DNA from 4 places in the Thalassotalea agarivorans genome. Region 1 is predicted to be linked to each of the others. Evidence: predicted binding sites of a transcription regulator. Region 1 holds the regulator's gene; each other region holds the start of a gene.
The links. Region 1 encodes sigma-54, which starts transcription at its own class of promoters, with help from an activator protein. Its sites were predicted from a motif close to GTTGGCACGNNNNTNGNNT; they were not measured.
Positions count from the first base shown of each region.

Region 2: QUD85_RS11355 (DUF2884 family protein) is a predicted target of sigma-54. The motif match lies at 2,251-2,269, and genes of this name have one in related genera.
Region 3: QUD85_RS14555 (CmpA/NrtA family ABC transporter substrate-binding protein) is a predicted target of sigma-54. The motif match lies at 2,269-2,287, and genes of this name have one in related genera.
Region 4: QUD85_RS13775 (TorF family putative porin) is a predicted target of sigma-54. The motif match lies at 2,138-2,156, and genes of this name have one in related genera.

Region 1 is NZ_AP027363.1:578,987-583,736, forward strand. It holds gene rapZ (RNase adapter RapZ) at 1-376, opposite strand, end outside; gene ptsN (PTS IIA-like nitrogen regulatory protein PtsN) at 376-831, opposite strand; gene hpf (ribosome hibernation promoting factor) at 836-1,123, opposite strand; gene QUD85_RS02695 (RNA polymerase factor sigma-54) at 1,152-2,648, opposite strand; gene lptB (LPS export ABC transporter ATP-binding protein) at 2,684-3,412, opposite strand; gene lptA (lipopolysaccharide transport periplasmic protein LptA) at 3,414-3,914, opposite strand; gene lptC (LPS export ABC transporter periplasmic protein LptC) at 3,865-4,446, opposite strand; gene kdsC (3-deoxy-manno-octulosonate-8-phosphatase KdsC) at 4,443-4,750, opposite strand, start outside.
Region 2 is NZ_AP027363.1:2,486,752-2,491,501, forward strand. It holds gene QUD85_RS11340 (MFS transporter) at 1-218, opposite strand, end outside; gene QUD85_RS11345 (YfhL family 4Fe-4S dicluster ferredoxin) at 323-568, shown strand; gene QUD85_RS11350 (hypothetical protein) at 703-1,269, opposite strand; gene QUD85_RS11355 (DUF2884 family protein) at 1,416-2,213, opposite strand; gene cspE (transcription antiterminator/RNA stability regulator CspE) at 2,425-2,631, opposite strand; gene QUD85_RS11365 (peptidylprolyl isomerase) at 2,948-3,679, shown strand; gene arfB (alternative ribosome rescue aminoacyl-tRNA hydrolase ArfB) at 3,738-4,157, opposite strand; gene hpf (ribosome hibernation-promoting factor, HPF/YfiA family) at 4,220-4,573, opposite strand.
Region 3 is NZ_AP027363.1:3,175,022-3,179,771, reverse strand. It holds gene QUD85_RS14570 (S10 family peptidase) at 1-19, opposite strand, end outside; gene QUD85_RS14565 (ANTAR domain-containing response regulator) at 516-1,127, shown strand; gene QUD85_RS14560 (CmpA/NrtA family ABC transporter substrate-binding protein) at 1,138-2,175, shown strand; gene QUD85_RS14555 (CmpA/NrtA family ABC transporter substrate-binding protein) at 2,486-3,868, shown strand; gene QUD85_RS14550 (ABC transporter permease) at 3,908-4,750, shown strand, end outside.
Region 4 is NZ_AP027363.1:3,011,227-3,015,976, forward strand. It holds gene QUD85_RS13760 (FHA domain-containing protein) at 1-158, shown strand, start outside; gene trpS (tryptophan--tRNA ligase) at 221-1,225, opposite strand; gene rpe (ribulose-phosphate 3-epimerase) at 1,237-1,926, opposite strand; gene QUD85_RS13775 (TorF family putative porin) at 2,193-2,858, shown strand; gene QUD85_RS13780 (DUF2970 domain-containing protein) at 3,000-3,182, shown strand; gene QUD85_RS13785 (hypothetical protein) at 3,353-3,571, shown strand; gene QUD85_RS13790 (hypothetical protein) at 3,624-4,298, shown strand; gene QUD85_RS13795 (Dam family site-specific DNA-(adenine-N6)-methyltransferase) at 4,299-4,750, opposite strand, start outside.

The sequences.
Region 1 (4,750 bases):
TTGGTTCGAGTAAACTTTTCTCCGCTTGTATTGCTTGATCAAGCGCCATGTTCTCGCGAATCAGTGGGTGCAAACGCCTAGTTTCACTAAAGCGTTTGGTTAAATCACTGTCGTCAGCATCTAAGAAAATGATTTGCAGCTCGACCGTCTCAGGTAAGTAATCTAGTACATCTGATACGTCATTAGGATCGGCCGGTAAGTTTCGAACATCAATACTGACTGCTACGTGCTCATAGTCATTGATAACAGAGTGCGTAAGCGCCGGCAGTAAATTGACAGGGATGTTATCTACGCAGTAATAACCCAAATCTTCTAGAACACGCAGAGCTACTGATTTACCTGAGCCTGAACGTCCACTAACAATCAGTAATTTCATCATTTATCAGTCGTCGCTAATAGTTCGTACAATGCTTCGCTAGAATCGCATTGGCGAATGAGTTTGCAAAATTGTTTATCAGAAAACATTTTTGCAATGTCTTGCAAGGTTGATAAATGTTGATTACATGCATCTTCAGGCACAAACAAAGCGATGAATATATCAACGGGACGATTATCAATTGCATCAAAATCAACCCCACTTTCAGAGGTTAACAACACAGCTGTTGGCTGGTTACCACAGGGCAGTTTGCCATGAGGTATGGCAATACCATTGCCGATGCCCGTGCTACTTGTTTTTTCACGCTCGATGAGACACATCAATAATTCATGTTGGCTCAAACCATGAATTTGTTGTGCCGCTTTTTCACATATCTCATCTAAAATGCGCTTTTTACTTGTGCCTGTAGCATTACACACTATCGCATCTGGCGATAACAGCTGTTGTAGTTTCATAAGGTTAATGTTGTTTTAGTTTGCCTTTGTATTTTAATACTTGGCGGTCAAGTTTATCTACTAGTGTGTCGATAGATTTATACATATCTTCACTATCAGATTTTGCATGCACTTCAGTACCATTAAGGTGCAACGTAGCTTCTGCAATTTGATTTAATTTTTCGACAGTTAAAACAACATATACGTTGTTAATATGTTCGAAATGACGAGCTAATTTTTCAAATTTTTCGTCAACATAGTCTCGCATTGAATCCGTAACTTCTACGTGGTGACCTGATAGATTAATTTGCATAAACCTTTCCTCATGTTGATTTACTTGCTTACAGTAAACTTTTTCGTTGATTAGAAGGTGGGATAGACAAAGACTCTCGGTATTTGGCTATCGTTCTGCGTGCTACGTTAATGCCTTGCTCCGCAAGCACTTCCGCCATTTTACTGTCGCTCAGAGGTTTTGCTGGATTTTCTGCAGCAACGAGTTTTTTTATCAGTGCGCGTATCGCGGTTGATGAACACTCACCACCGTTTTCGGTACTGACATGGCTTGAAAAGAAATATTTGAGTTCAAAAATGCCGCGAGGTGTATGCATGTATTTCTGCGTGGTGACACGAGAAATGGTTGATTCATGCATATCGACCGCCTCTGCAATGTCGTTTAACACCATCGGGCGCATTGCTTCAGGACCATGCTCAAAAAAACCTTGCTGGCGCTGAACAATACAGTTAGACACTTTTAGCAGCGTATCGTTTCGGCTTTCTAAACTTTTAATAAACCATTTGGCTTCTTGCAAATGGGAACGGATAAATTGACTATCGTCTGTTGATTTCACCGATTTAGACATCGCAGCATAGTGCTGGTTAATTGACAGCTTAGGTGCTGTGTCAGGATTAAGTTCTACCACCCAACGACCATTTTTCTTAGTGACGGATACGTCCGGGATAACGTATTGCTCTTCTTCATTGATCACTGTTTCGCCAGGGCGAGGATCTAAGGTTTGAATCAGTCGCATCACTTCTCGAAGTTGATCTTCTTTCAATCGAGATTTGCGCATCAGTTGACGATAATCTTTGGCACCGAGTAGATCGATGTAATCGGTAATCACCATTTTACTCTCGTCAAGCCATGGGGTGTCATTGTCAAACTGGTTTAATTGAATCAACAAACATTCAGCTAATGAGCGGGCACCAACGCCGACAGGATCAAACATATTGATGCGTTTTAACACCGCTTCTACTTCATCTAACTCAACTTCTTCAAGCCCGACACTCTCGAGAATATCGTCTGTACTAATGGTGAGATAACCGGCGTCATCTATGGCGTCGATAATAGCGGTAGCAATGATACGGTCAGTGTCAGTAAATGGTGTTAGCTCCATTTGCCAAAACAAATGATCTTGTATCGAGTCAGAGGTGGCACCTTGGTAACTGTAGTCATCGTTGTTTGGCGCTAAACCGGTATTTGAGGTACCAGCACTAAAGCTTTCATCCCAAGTGCTATCGACAGATAGCTCCTGGGGTATATCATTAGCTTTCATTGCATCGGTTGTAGAAATTTCATCTGCAGTTAGCGCCGCGTCTTCACTGCCATCACCGGTAGCTTGCTGTGTTTGCTCACTATACGCACTCTCAAGATTATCCATCGCCTCATCGTTTTGCGAGGCCGAATTTTCGTCCATTTCAAGTAATGGGTTGGTATCTAACGCTTCTTGGATTTCCTGTTGCAAATCCATGGTCGACAATTGCAACAATTTGATCGCCTGCTGAAGCTGCGGCGTCATCGTTAAATGTTGACCAATTTTTAGTTGAAGCGAAGGGCGCATAGGGTGAATTTGTTCCTTTTACTGCTTACTGTTAACTATAGCTTGAATTGCTCGCCAAGGTATACATCTCGAACCTGCTGATTAGCCAAAATTTGATCTGCATTACCTTCTGCAATTAATTCTCCGCGACTCACTATGTAAGCGTGTTCACAAACATCTAGAGTTTCACGTACGTTATGGTCAGTAATGAGTATACCGATACCACGATTTTTCAAGTGAACAATGATGTTTTTGATATCACCAACCGAAATTGGATCGACACCTGCAAAAGGTTCGTCTAGCAAGATAAATTGAGGGTTAGCCGCAAGCGCACGTGCTATTTCTACTCGGCGACGTTCACCGCCAGACAGCGCCATACCTAAATTTTCGATAATATGGCCTATATTAAATTCTTCTACCAACTGATCTAGCGTTTGTTCACGCTCAACATCAGTTAAATCTTTGCGCGTTTGTAAAATCGCCATGATATTGTCGCGTACACTTAGCTTTCTAAAAATAGAAGCTTCTTGTGGTAGGTAGCCAATACCTGTCCTTGCGCGCTCGTGCATAGGTAGCAAGGTTAAATCTTTGTCATCTAAGGTGATGCTACCTTCATCGTTTGGTACTAAACCAACAATCATGTAAAACGACGTAGTTTTGCCTGCACCATTGGGGCCTAAAAGCCCTACAATTTGGCCTTGGCTTACTTTTAAACCAACATTCTTAACGACTTTTCGGCCTTTATAAGATTTTGCTAGACCTGTTGCTGTAAGTGTTGCAGCCATATTAATTCTTCTTTGGTAGCTCTTTAATTGTGGTAACTGTTTCGTTGTCACCTAGGCTTTTAGCTGTTTGCTTTTGGGTCAGCGTGTTGTAGGTGATAAAGTCTGCTTTAACCTCGATTGCATTGTCACTAAGTTGCGCATTACCGGTAATAGTGACAAGGTTTTTCGCAGGTTCATAAACTATCTTTTCGGCTTCCATTTCAACAAAATTATCTTCTAAGGTTTTTTCAAATCTTGCTGGTTTACCCTGCGCAGTATATACCTGATCACCTGTTTCAATATTTTGTTGCGCTTGCACTGTGTCAGCTGTAATTAACAATGTGCCTTGAACAATGCGCACATTATCTTGATAAATTACGATACGCTTTTTTAAATCACCTGATTGCTCATTAGACGTAATCTTCACCGGTTCAAAGGGCGCTTCGCTTGCTTCTTCTTCGGCTAGAACAAGATTAGTGTTGAGCAGCAAGGCTGCGAGTATCATGTGTAATTGTTTGGTCATGCTGTTGTAATGTCCAAATTTTAGTATTTAAGTTAACCGTTAATCCTGAGCCATAAACGGTAAAACCATCACCCTCGATAACTATCGCTTTGTCTGATGTTGCGATACTGGTCGTTAAATCGAGTTCTATATATTCACCTGTAATAGCTTGTAGCATACTTGATTTATCTTCCGTTGATAATCGCACATTGTTATTAAGTATAACGCGCGTGTTTTCTTCAAGTTGACCTGCTGCTGCACTCATCTTCCAAGGTAAGCCAGCATTGGCTGAAAACAACGTATAGTTTGGTTGTTCAAAGTTAGTCACATCACTTGTTGAAAAGTGTTCCATTCTGTCCGCATGTACAGTGTAAGTCAGTTCTCCACTTTCATCATACACATCGGTTTGTAGATTCTTTGCTATAAAGTCAGGGCTTTCTTCGATAATTGTCTGGTTTTGTTCTTGCCCATCTTTAAAATGCCATTCAAAAATAGCATAGATCAACGCAGCTGTTGCTAGCGCAGTAAGTGTTAAGCCGTAAAGCCGATTCATACGCTAGCGCCACGTGCGGCAGCCAAAGTGCCTTGCAGTTGCATAATGGTGTCGCATACTTCGCGCACACAACCAGAGCCACCGTTAATAGACGTGATATAGTCTGCGCCAGCCTTTACTAGCGGATGAGCATCGCCTACGGCTACGCCCAATCCAACGTGTTCTATACACACTAAATCAGGCATATCATCACCTATATAAGCAACTTGCTCAGGCGCTACTTGGTATTTTTCTAAAATTGATGTCAGGGCTGGAAGTTTATCTTCGGTTCCTTGAACAATGTCGGTAATGTTTAATGACGTCA
Region 2 (4,750 bases), 1.4 Mb from region 1:
TCCGCCAGCGGCCCGCCGGGAAAATAAACCAGCATTGCCAAAATGCCATACAATCCAAAAATATCACCCAACTGTGTATTAGTTAAATTGAATACTTCTAAAAAGGTTGGTCTGAAAAATCGTACGACATGAAAAGGTAGGCTGAAAATCAATTCTCCTGCTAACACTATCGTGAAGATGACGAAGGCACGTCTAAGAGGAGAATGTATTGTTGTCATAGCTTCATTTTTTTGTATTTGTTTGTTCTAGATTGACCGATATCAATAAGAAACTCAACAAATGGATTATAATTAACAAAGGCTGAATAGGTTTACGATGAATTATGGCGCTATTGATTGAGAGCGATTGTATAAATTGCGATATGTGTGACCCAGAATGTCCCAATGAAGCGATATCGCTGGGTGATGAAATATATGAGATAGATCCCGACAAATGTACCGAATGTGTGGGTCATTATGATACGGCGCAATGCGTTGCTGTATGCCCTATTGATTGCATTTCCAAAGATCCAAATCATGAAGAAAATGAAGCGCAATTGTTAGCTAAGTTTACCCGCATGCATGGTTAAACTTTATCAGTCTGAACTCGAATTGCCAGTTGTGGACAATAGGTCTAAACCAAACCTAACAATAAAAATTAATCGCAGATCTGATAAATGGGCTATGACCGCTTTGTGCCAATAGCGGACAAAGTAGAGACTCCTTAGTCAACAAATGTGCTTTCCTTCCATAGTTGTTTAATAGGTGCTTTAGATTTTAAAATACTTAATAGGTGTTCAAGTTTATTTTCGATGAAGTCACAGGAGAGTTTTAACTTAATACATTCCCTTCTAGTTGTTCTAAGTGGATTGAGAAATACCTCCATCAAATAGAACTCATCTCCTTGGAATTTGATTTTTTCTATTTTTATATCTTTGATTTCATTTATGAAAAATTCAGGTTCATCGTCTGGTTTTTCGCATTTAGTCTCAGTATAAACTGCTACTTCAGTGACGCGAAAGAATGCGGGTTTACCTAAGTTAAACTTAGCCATTAAAAATAACATGGCGTAGCCCATTGGATAAATAGCAGTGAACAAAACAACAAAAATTGTCAAAAGCACATATTGGCTTTCAAACAGCTCATTATAAGAAATGAATAGGTATGGTAATAAACTTAGAGTCATAATTATAAGAGACCATTTTATTAACTTTTTATGGCTATTTTGATAATTATGCAAAGCCCACTTTTTAGTGTTGGTAGGTTCATACCAGCTTAGTAAAGTCTTCAATTAAATCTCTTTTTGTTATTGCTCTAGAATGGCTGCAATTCGCTCATAGCAGTCTGTCAGATCGCGTTTACCCATGTCAATTGTATGTATCAGATTAGACACTAGCTACTACGGATAAATAAAAAAAGAGGCTTTCGCCCCTTTTTTTACATCATTTTCTTTTTCGAACCTTTGTATTCAACCTTGAATACGTCTTGATTATTTAGTTCAGGTATTGCGTCCAGCATTTCGCTTTCTAGTGCATCGATTTTTTTCACCGATATACATAGCTGGTCAGCTTTTTGTTCAATAATCTCTGCACGAGCTTCCATATCTTTTTCGATTTGTTCGCCAAATTTTTCCATGCGAGTTTCAAACGCTTCACTGTCACCACCAGAGGCGATCATTTGTGTACCTAGTGCAATCATAATTTTGCCGATAGATTGCTCTACTGTGGTTTCTACCGCTTTCTCGATACGTTGCTCAAACTCCGGATCAAATACATCGCCTTCTATGCCATTGTCATCAATATATAATCTTTCACCTTCATTGAAACGTGTTTCAATCTCTACTTTAATGGCATCCAATTCAGCTACTAATTCATCAGTTAAACCGTTGTTTTCACCAAGTAGTTCAGTAAAAGCAATACCTATACCTTCGGCAGCAAGGTCGACCGCTTCAACAGCGATATCTTTAACTTGCGGTACAACCGCTCTAATTTCTTTTGAATACTGTTTTACCAGAGCTTGCTGGCTAGCGGTTAACGAAACCTGCTTGTCATTTACAAGTAAAATTTCATTATCAATAATTTTATATACTGGTTGCTTGTTATCAGAAAACTCAATATGTTTTTTGGTGATTTCTATACCTAAATCTAAGTCAACGTCACATTGATCTGTTTCGATGTTATGTGCCGATACCATTGACGAAAATAAAAATACAGACGTTGCTAAAAAAGCTTTCATGTTTAATCCCTAAAAAATGTTGTAATCACTGAAATACAATCAACTGTCGTGCCAACTATTAAAAACTCAATAATATCAATAAATTAAGGCAAAAACCGGATTGAAATACTAAAACTAAGTTCAGGTTGGGTTGTGTAAAAAACTATTTGTTAGTGAAAATGACAAAAAAAAAGCAAAACTTACGTTTTGCTTTTTCTACTGAATGTGTGCATTAAAGTGCAACGATGTTTTCTGCCTGTAGGCCTTTTTGACCTTCAGTAACATTAAACTCAACTTTCTGGCCTTCAGCAAGCGTTTTGAAGCCGTCGCCTTGAATAGCTGAAAAGTGCGCAAATACATCTGGTCCTGATTCTTGTGCAATAAAACCAAAGCCTTTAGATTCATTGAACCATTTTACGGTTCCAGTAGTTTTTGACATAACAAAATTGTCCTTAAATAAGTAATATTGCCCTACGGGCGGGTGTAGCTTGTTGTTTCACTATTACCTATTAAACAGGGTAATTGTTACATCACGATGAATAAATAGAATAGCAATTACATACTCGCAGCTACCATGCTACCGTTTTGCTTTGTAAATTCAACTAGTTTTTAACATTTTATTTGCATTCTATGCTCATTTTTTACGTTGTATATGAATAAGATAGGTCTGATGAGTTAAACAGAAGGCAAGAATGCTTGTATCTTAACCGCTAGCCATATAATATGCTGCCTCTTGTGGATTTAGGGCTGTAACTATGTTCAAACAAATACTCAAATATGCTGCATTAGCTGCAACATTTCTCGTTGGCACAACACACGCTACCATTGTTGAATTTCAAACCAACCAAGGTACTTTTCAAGTCAACTTATACGATCAAGGTACTCCAGGTACCGTAACTAACTTCTTGCGCTATGTAGACAGTGGAAGCTATAACGGTTCCGTTATTCACAGAAGCGTACCAGGATTTGTTGTACAAGGTGGTGGCTACTTCTACGATGGCACACCAAATCTTGCTTTCATTGAAGATTTCGGTGCGATTTTAAATGAACCCGTTTATTCAAATGTTCGTGGTACTATCGCCATGGCAAAAGTAGGCGGCAACCCAAATAGTGCAACAAGTCAGTGGTTTTTTAACTTAGTAGATAATAGCGCCAATCTTGATTTACAAAATGGTGGCTTTACTGCGTTTGGGCAAGTAATTGGTGATGGTATGACGGTTATTGACGCCATTGCAGATATTGCCATTTGTTCAGGCGTGCCTATGCCTGACTTTGATTGTTTAGCATCAAGTACGCCAGGTGCTGAAAATTTCGTGATTATTGAGCAAATTACCATTGTTGATTTCGCACAAGATAGCGCAAAAGACCTTAATCCGCCGCTTAACACTTTACTCGAAATAGAAGAGCCTGAAGATGAAAGTTCTGGTGGTACCTTATTCTATTTATTACTTCCGCTTCTTTATCTCGTAAAAAGAAGATACTTATAAATCATAAAAAACCGCCAACAGGCGGTTTTTTATTGGTCAGTGTTTATAGGCCAAAAGCTTAGTACTTCATTTTTTGTCTGAGCTTTTTCACATCGCCTCGTTTCTTTTTATCATCTGTGCGCTTTCGTTTGGCAGACTTTGAGGGTTTGGTAGCACGGCGTGTTTTTGCAACGACTGCATGTTTGTTAATCCACTGCATTAAACGCTCAAGCGCGTCATTTCGATTCGCTTCTTGCGTCCGAAATTGCTGCGCTTTAATAATTAAGATGCCTTCAGTCGTTAGCCGGGTATCCGACACATCAAGCAATAGCGCTTTTACAGCATCAGGCAAGTTTGACTGGGCAATATCAAAACGCAAATGCACAGCGGTTGATACTTTGTTTACCTTCTGGCCACCACTCCCCATCGCTCTTATATATTGCATCGAAAGCGCAGGGTCATCTAACAGTCGTTGAGGATTAGAAATAGAAAATTGCATGAGCAAAGCATAACAAAAAAAAGGAGGCTTATGCCTCCTTTTATTTTAGTAAGTGATGTTATTTAGAGTCTCATTTCTTGGACTTTTTCATGAGCCAATGACGATGTAGTGACATCAGGCTTATGATGTAAATTTGATTTTAAAATACCTTTACGATGCTTTAATGCAGCATCTAGCTTTTTAATAGCGCCTGCAATAGCAGGATACATTACCTCACCTTCAGCAGTTGCTGACAGGCGGCTACCCTCATAATTGGCAGTCATTTCAACTTGGTGTTTACCGTGTTGTTTAGTAATAAATACATTGGTAGAGATCAGGGTTGGAAAGTGATTAGCGATCTTATGGAACTTTTCTTCAACGTGCGCTTGAACAGCAGGAGTAACGTCTACATGATGACCAGTGATGTTTACTTTCATAAGGAGTCCTCTTTGTTATTTACTTGAAAGACTTATGTAAGCAGTAAACTAGTTTCTTCCTTAAAACATTGCGTTGCTTACACTATAAGAATTGAGCCAAATTGATCAAAAGACAAGTTATTTTTTGAGGATAAAAAGTAATTTATTGTAATCAAAAGAATTTAAGTAAAAAAAAGT
Region 3 (4,750 bases), 750 kb from region 1:
GTGCTAATAACTTTTTCATACTTAACCTTATTCTGTATTGCAATTTAGCTTGTCTAGAGCTTATGCAATATTAAGCAGACTGTCAGTGTTTTAGGGTAAAAAGACGTGTTTTTGCGCTTAAATGTTTTACGGGCTACGTGCTTCTAGCTATGAGCTGTGTGTTGAAATGGCTTCCACGTTCCTTGTTCCCACCAGCGTATGCGAAAACTTACTTGTCCCATGCTCCAACAGCGCAGCGTCCATGCACCAAAGCTCAGCGTAAGGAGATCCCGCATCAAGGTACGGGATGACGGAAACTAGTGCGGGATGACGGTGAGTGCTGCCACCTTTATTTCTGATCATTTTGGCGCAAGACCTGCATCATATTGCATCACGAGCAAAAATAGACAAATGCCTAAAAATCACAAGTCATTGTTTTTATTGGTTAAAATTAGTTGGCACAAGACTTGTAACTATCAGACATTTGGCAATAGTGCCGATAATTGAGTATAAGCGTCGACGTACGCCACTAAGGTATGAATTCTAAGCGGACATTATCTCTTTCGAAAAAACTAAAAGTATTGCTGATAGAAGCGGATGAGCTAAAGGCAAAAGCTTTTATGCAGGGGCTTGATAGCGACAAATATCAAGTCGACTGGCTTTCAAACTCAGGCCATTCATTATTAAAGGCTGTGGAATCATGTGAGCCAGATATTGTGATCATTGATGTTGAATCACCCGATCGCGATACGTTGGATAGTCTTAACCATTTGTCGGCTAATGCTCCCAAACCCGTGGTGATGTTCTCAGATGATGACAACACCAATACTATCAATAAAATGATCAAAGCGGGTGTTAGCGCCTATGTTGCCGGTGGTACAGACCTGACTCGGGTACAGTCTATTTTAGAAACCGCTATTGCCCGTTTCAGCGAGTATCAGTCGCTTAAACAGCAATTAGTTGAAACAAAGCAAAAGCTCTCTAGCCAAAAAACCATTCAAAAAGCAAAAGCATGGCTAATGGAAAATAAAGGGTATAGCGAACAAGACGCCTATCACTTTATTCGAAAAACGGCGATGGACAATAGCCAAACGATGGAAGCTGTGGCAAAAAATATCCTATCCTTTGTATCAGTGCTCGGAGATTAACACGCCTATTATGACTCTACGCGATCTTACGCTTGGCTTTATGCCACTTAACGATGCTGCGCCGCTAGTGGTCGCACATGAATTAGGTTTCTTCAAGAAAGAAGGGCTTAATGTCACATTAAGCAAACAAAATTCTTGGGCGACATTGCGCGATAAACTCGCCGCTGGCTTGCTCGACGGTGCCCACATGTTAGCGCCAATGCCTTTAGCGTCGACCTTAGGTGTTGATGGTATCAAGGTGAATATGCTTGCCCCTATGGTACTGAGCAGAGGTGGTAATGGCATTACTCTGTCGAAACAATTAGCCAAACAAATACCGCTGAACAATGATGGTGACTTACCTTTACCTGCAACACGAATTAGCGACATAGCCACAGCAAGAAAAAATGCTGGTACTAAGCTGCGATTTGCAACCGTGCATCCGTTTAGTTGTCATCATTACCAGTTAAGGCAGTGGTTAACGCAAGGCGGTATTACGCTCGACGATATCGACATCATTTTCTTACCACCATCAAGCATGGTCGCGGCATTGTATTCTGGGGATATCGACGGCTTTTGCGTTGGTAGTCCTTGGAATACGAAAGCGATTCGCGAAAAAGTCGGTGTAACTGTGTTAACTAGCGCAGATAATTGGCCGGGGGCATTGGAGAAAGTGATTGCGGTGACAGCTGATTTTGCCAAAGGCAATGCCGATGTAGTTACAGCATTAATTCGCGCTTTGTATAAAGCGTGTCTGTGGCTGGCAAGCCCTCAAAATAAACTTGAAGCCGCGCGGTTTTTAACAAAGGCGAAGTATCTTGATTTGTCGCTTGATGTGATCGCCCCGCCATTGCTTGATAGCTGTTTAAGTGGTCTCGACAAATCGCCAAGGCAAGTGCAAGCGTTTTGCCAATTTGACCAAGGTAACCAAGCAGATGTAAAAGAGTTTCAACAATTATTGGCAATGATGAAGCAATATCAACAAGTTGATATTGACCAGAGTAGTGATGTTTTAGCGCAGGTTTATAGTGATGCACTTTACCTAAAAGCATTGCACCAAAGTAGTTAAATACCGCACAGGTATGCATCAAAACCAATCAAATTAAACCAAAAAATAGTGCATCAAAATTAATAAATCAATGTTTTATAAGGGTTTTTAAAAGTTGGCACTATTTATGTATTAGTTAAAGCAATCGTAATGTACTAGCAATAGCGTTAATGCATTACACCCTAAACTGCAATGACGTAGTGACAATTAGCCAACCCAAATCATGGCAAAGATAGCCTTCGAAAGATATTCGGGTTGTATAGCATAGTGGCTCAAAGACGACTGATACCTGTCAGTGCGTGTTTGGGCTTTTTTATTTGGAGAAATAGAAATGTCAAAATTAGCTACAAAATCATTTAAGCAGTTATGCCAAATTGCACTAGCTGCTAGCGCCTTGATCTTCACCAGTGCATCAGCAGAAGAAATTGGCTACCCAGAAAAAGAAGAACTTAAATTCGGCTTCATTAAACTAACCGATATGGCGCCTATCGCCATTGCATATGAAAAAGGTTACTTCGAAGACGAAGGGCTTTATGTCACTATTGAAGCACAAGCAAACTGGAAAGTACTACTCGACGGCGTTATTGATGGCCGTTTAGATGGTGCGCACATGCTTGCTGGTCAGCCTATCGCAGCAACCATTGGTTACGGCACGAAAGCAAACATCATCACACCATTTTCAATGGACCTAAACGGTAACGGTATTACTGTTTCAAATGAAATTTGGAAACAAATGAAGGGCAACATTCCAAAAATGGATGATGGCCGCCCTGTTCACCCAATTAAAGCCGATGCGCTTAAGCCGGTTGTAGACAGCTACATTGAACAAGGTAAGCCGTTTAACATGGGTATGGTATTCCCGGTTTCTACACACAATTACGAACTACGTTACTGGCTAGCTGCCGGTGGTATTCACCCGGGTTTTTATGCGCCACACAAAGGCGACACCTCAGGTCAAATTGACGCTCAGGCTTTGTTGTCAGTAACACCACCACCTCAAATGCCTGCAACGCTTGAAGCCGGCACAATTTACGGTTACTGCGTAGGTGAACCGTGGAACCAACAAGCTGTATTCAAAGGTATTGGTGTTCCGGTTGTAACTGATTACGAAATTTGGAAAGACAACCCAGAGAAAGTGTTCGGCATTACGGAAGAGTTTGCTAAAAAATATCCAAACACCACGATTCGTTTAACGCGTGCACTTATTCGTGCTGCCAAATGGTTAGATGAAAACGACAATGCTAACCGTCCAGAAGCTGTGAAAATTTTAAGTAAATCAGAATACGTAGGTGCCGACTACGATGTTATCGCAAACAGCATGACTGGTACTTTTGAATATGAAAAAGGCGACAAGCGTGCAGTACCTGATTTCAACGTATTTTTCCGTTACAACGCTACTTATCCATATTATTCAGACGCGATTTGGTATTTAACGCAAATGCGTCGTTGGGGCCAAATCAGCGAAGACAAACCAGATACTTGGTACAAAGACGTAGCGGCTCAAGTTTACCGTCCTGACATCTACATGAAAGCGGCTCAGTCATTAGTTGATGAAAAGCTTATGGACGCATCAGATTTTGCCTCTCTTGCTGGCGAAGACGGATTTAGATCACCTCAAACACACTTTATTGACGGCATTGTATACGACGGCCAAAAGCCTAACGAATACATCAATAAGTTTTCTATTGGTTTGAAACACGGTGACAAGATTTAACTAGGTTACCTAGTTTTGGAGAACAACATGACTACCTTAATACGTAAGTTGATCACAAAAAATAGTAACGACCCAGCAAGTCATAAGTTCCAGCTGTGGTTTGGCAAGTTCACACGTGTGGCTGCTTTACCTTTTGTAGGTGTCATGGTGTTCTTATTGATTTGGTCAGTAGCAGCGTCAAACATCGACACATCGCTAGGTAAGTTTCCTGGCCCTAAAGCGGTTGCCGAGCAAATGGGCAATCTGTATCAGGAACATCAAGATGCGCGTGAAAAAGAAGCTGCTTTTTATCAGCGTCAAGAAGAGCGCAACGCAAAACGCCTTGCAAAAGATCCAAACTATGAGCCAAAAATACGCGCTTATACCGGAAAAGAAACGTTTTTAGATCAGATTATTACCAGTCTAAAAACGGTAATGAGCGGCTTTTTATTAGCTGCCATTATTGCGATTCCTTTAGGTATAGCGATTGGCTTAAGTAAAAGTTTAAACACAGCAATTAATCCGATTATTCAGATATTTAAACCAGTTTCGCCACTGGCTTGGTTACCCCTTGTCACTATGGTTGTTAGCGCGGTTTATGTGTCGCAAGACCCTATGTTTTCAAAGTCTTTCATCAACTCGATGATCACGGTCACCTTATGTTGTTTATGGCCGATGGTGATTAACACCTCTGTAGGTGTGGCGTCGTTGAATCAAGACTGGGTTAACGTATCACGTGTGTTAAGCCTACCGGCATTAACGCATGTTAGAAAAATCGTTTTACCTGCGTCGGTACCTAGCATTTTTACTGGCATGAGAATGTCTTTAGGGATTGCTTGGATGGTGCTTATTGCTGCGGAAATGCTCGCGCAAAACCCTGGTCTTGGCAAGTTTGTTTGGGAC
Region 4 (4,750 bases), 920 kb from region 1:
CGTCAAAGCCAGAGTTTAGGTACCAGCCAAGATACAACGGTACCGTCATGGCACCTAAATATGTGTTGAAAGAAGGTCAGTCAGTAGATGAGTATCTCGAAGAAACACAGGCCTTGTTCGAGGATAGAATGAAAGAAGCAGAGAAAACTGACGACTAAGTTAGTTTTATCGCAATAAAAAAGCCAGCAATTACGCTGGCTTTTTTTTGCAAATAATTCGCTTACGGACGCTTTATAAATCCTACCGCGTCATACACTTGAGCAACGATTTTGTCTGCACGCTCTGACGCTTTTTCAGCACCTTGAGCCATTACTTTATTAAGGAATGCTGCATCTTCTCGATACTCATGATAACGTTGCTGGATAGGCGTTAGCATGCCGACAACGGCTTCGGCTACATCACCTTTTAAATGACCATACATTTTATCTTCATATTGAGGGACAAGCGCTTCAATAGACTCGCCCGTTGCACACGACAATAGGCTAAGCAGATTTGAAACACCTGGTTTTTCTTCGATATCAAAATAAATGCGAGCTTGTTCGTCAGAATCTGTTTTAGCCGATTTTATTTTCTTGGTAATTTTCTTAGGATCTTCTAACAAGCCAATAAAGTTTTTCGGGTTAGCATCCGACTTAGACATTTTTTTGGTCGGCTCTTGAAGACTCATTACACGAGCGCCATGCTCTGGGATATAAGGGTCTGGAATGGTAAAGATATCACCATACAAATTGTTAAAGCGTGTCGCCACATCGCGAGCAAGCTCTAAATGTTGTTTTTGATCGTCACCCACTGGCACGCGATTCGCGTTATACAATAAGATATCTGCAGCCATCAATACAGGATAAGTAAACAAACCAGAATTCATGTTTGCTTCAGACTTTTGAGACTTGTCCTTATATTGCGTCATTCTGTTTAGTTCACCCATCTGCGTATAACAATTTAGAATCCAACTTAATTGACTATGTGCAGGTACGTGGCTTTGAACAAAAATCGTGCTTTTTTCGGGATCAACACCACAAGCTAGGTACAATGCTAGCCCATCTAAACAGGCCTTGTGCAATGCTTTAGGATCTTGGCGCACTGTTATCGCGTGTAAATCTACAATGGAGTAATAGCAGTTGTGGTCATCTTGCATGTTTACCCACTGGCGTAATGCACCAAGATAGTTACCAATGGTTAATTCACCCGAAGGCTGACAGCCACTTAATACGACCGGTTTACTCATAAGATTCCTTATTACTTTCTAACTGCTGAGTGCGTTACTTGGCTTAACTGTTCTCGCATCTCATTTATGACTTTTTGATAATCTGGTTGTGAAAATATTGCCGAACCCGCCACAAACATATCGGCACCAGCTTCTGCAATTTCTTTTATATTGTTAACGTTGACGCCACCGTCTATTTCTAGTCGGATTTTTCGCCCTGATTGCTCGATGAGCGCTCTTACTTGGCGCAACTTCTCGATAGTATGTGGTATAAACGTCTGCCCTCCAAAACCGGGATTGACAGACATCAGCATAATAACATCGAGCTTATCCAAAACATGTTCTAAAGTTGTTAAAGGCGTTGCAGGGTTCAATACCAAACCTGCCTGACAACCGTGATCCTTAATCAACTGCAATGTTCTATCAACATGCTTAGACGCTTCGGGATGAAACGTAATAATATTAGCACCTGCCTTTGCAAATGCCGGCACGATCTGATCAACAGGCTCTATCATCAGATGAACATCAATAGGTGCTGTTATGCCATAGTCTCTTAATGCCTGACAAAACATAGGGCCAAAGGTTAAATTAGGCACATAATGATTGTCCATTACGTCAAAGTGAACAACGTCAGCACCAGCAGCGAGTACCTTCTCGACATCCTCACCTAAGCGAGCAAAATCTGCTGACAAAATTGACGGTGCAATTAAATAAGACGACATATAGCTTCCCCTTTTCTTAATGGCGCTACTTTATAACAAATTGATTAAATAATCGATAATCAAAATCATAAACCAATTCAATAAATTACTCGCACCATTGCGGAACGTGCGCACCATGAAAGTGCAAAAGTTGAGCAGTAACTCTAAATAAAGCAAACCTATAACATGTGTAACCTATTGAATATAAAAGAAATAGTGGCTTTTGGCACGAGTGGGCATTTTCCTTGCTTTAAATTACAGCAATTATAAAAACAGAGAGAAAAAACATGAAAAAATCACTTTTAACTATCGCTTTAAGTTCAGCGCTAGCTGCTACTACTTTTCAAGCTTCTGCAGAAGAAACATCTGGCACAGGCGTTGAAGGTTTAAGCACTAATGTTGGTTTAGTATCTCAATATTACTACCGCGGTATTCAACAAACTGGTAGCGCTTCAGCGAGTGCTGGTATTGACTATGACATCGGTGCTGGTTTTGCAGTAGGTGCATGGACAGCGGATGTAGGCGACGGTATCGAAGTTGACCTATACGGTAGCTGGGGTATGGAAACTGAAAGCGGTTTCGGTTTCTCAGTAGGCGCAACAACTTACCAGTACACTGGTGACTTTGATTCTGCGTATAACGAGATCAACCTTGGTGCAAGCTTCAGCTTCGTATCTGTAGACTTTGCTGCTGGTAAGCACGAAGAAGACCTAGGTTTAGGCATTGTAGAATCAGATTACACGTTTGTATCGATTACAGCTGAATACGAAGGTTTCTACGGTACTTTCGGTTTACACGGCGGTGACTTTGAAGGCGACTATGTAGAGTTAGGTTGGGGCACAGACATCGGTGGTTTCGATGCAGGTGTTGCACTTATCCTTAACTCAGAAGAGTTAGCTGGTGGCGGTGACGCAGACCAAGCATTAGTATTTAGCTTAGGTAAATCTTTCTAAGCTAAACCCTGTTTGTTACACGAAAAAGCCGACAATCATGTCGGCTTTTTTATTGCTTAACGCTTCTATATCTTAAACTAAAGATTGTGTTAGGCTAAAAAAGCGCAAAATTTTAGCGATAAATAACTTATAAAACTATAGATGAACTTTAAACAAACATTAAAAAGTGTTGCTGCTGCTTTTTTTGGCGTGCAAAGTGACAAAAATAGAGAAAGAGACTTTACCCAAGGTAAATTTTCACACTTTGTTGTGGCTGGAGTTATTGCGGTAGTAGTATTTATTTGTACTTTAGTAGTTATTGTTCAAGCGGTAATGCCAAGTTAGTAAGCTTTATGTTCAGCTACCTTTTAAAATATTGTCCTTTATGAAGATTTAGTATTGATTCTTACTATTTTTTTTGATAACAATAGGTTAGAGTCTAATTGACTCGATAGCTCATCCCAATTTTTACAAAGAAGGATGAAAGGATTCAATAATAAGAAAATAGGATTTTTATGGACAATATAAATAGAAATTTAAAACACTCTGCTCTTTTTATAATAGGTGCCTTATTTGCGTTTTTAGCTATCGCTAGAGAAAGTACCGTCATTACTTCAAAAGGAACTTTTCGATGTGAAAATGCCTGCGTAGTTGACGAAAACGGAAATGTAACCGACAATGCCGGAGGAAAAGTTTGGAAGTTAGTTGTACCAGAAGCTCCAAAAGATACTTAAAGGAAATAATTAGAGCCACAGTAGTGGCTCTATAATACATATGGATATAAAAATGACTTTTAAAAAATTAATCTGCTTACTGTTTGTAATTGCAACAATTGTTTATTTATCTTTCTTTCTTAATGGTAATGTAAAAAACTCAAGCTCATACATCAAAAATAGTTATTCAGAAATAACAGACGCACCTGCGCAACTATTAACAGACAACATGCTTAGTTATGAATCAATACAAACCAAAGAAGCCTTCCCAATTGATAAACATATTACTAATAATACCAGTATAGATAGCACTAATCCCTCTAATACTAAACTTACGCATCTTGATAACTTACTAGAGGAAGATCATAACTCGGTAACACTAGATAGTACTACAATAGAATCGTTAAGCTTAAATGAAACTCGCATACTAATTACAAATTTAGAAAGCAAATTGTATAAACCTGAAAGCCAAGAACTTCTAATTGCATTACAAGAAATAGCATATAAAGATCTCTCAGAAATGGAAGGTATGAATTTAGAATCTATCTCATGTTCAGACAATCTTTGTGGAGTAATTTTTTCTGGAAATAAAATGAAAAGTGTTATTGATGCGCTTAATAATCTTTCTCAAAGTTCTGATATGTCGAGTAAAATAAAGGGAGGCACATTACGAGTTATTGAAGATAATGAGGAATTTTACGGAGTAATTATTGCTTCAATTGGGGCAAAACCAATAACTCTAAAATAGTTATTTATAAAGTGCGAGTAGCTCACCTACTTTTTTACGTGTTGTGGTTGCTCGGCTAATGGTGCGCGACACTTTTATTTTCTTAATGCTAGAGGCATTTTCATAAATTTTTCGCGTCCAAACGGTGTCATGATTAGAAATCAACACTCGTGCACCAATTGCTTGTGCAGCTTCGGCTACGTTAGCTAAGTCTGCTTGTTCATCTAAACCAAAGCCGTTGCCCGCGTAACTAACAAAACTCGCTGTTTTGCTTAAAGGAACATATGGTGGATCGCAGTAAATTACATCGCCCTTACCCGCACGTTTAAAGGTATTTCGGTAACATTCAGAGGTAAATTCAACACGCTGTGCTTTCTCAGCAAAAAACTTTAATTCTTCCAACGGAAAGTAAGGTTTTTTGTACTTGCCAAAAGGCACATTGTAACCGCCAGATTTGTTGTAACGACATAAGC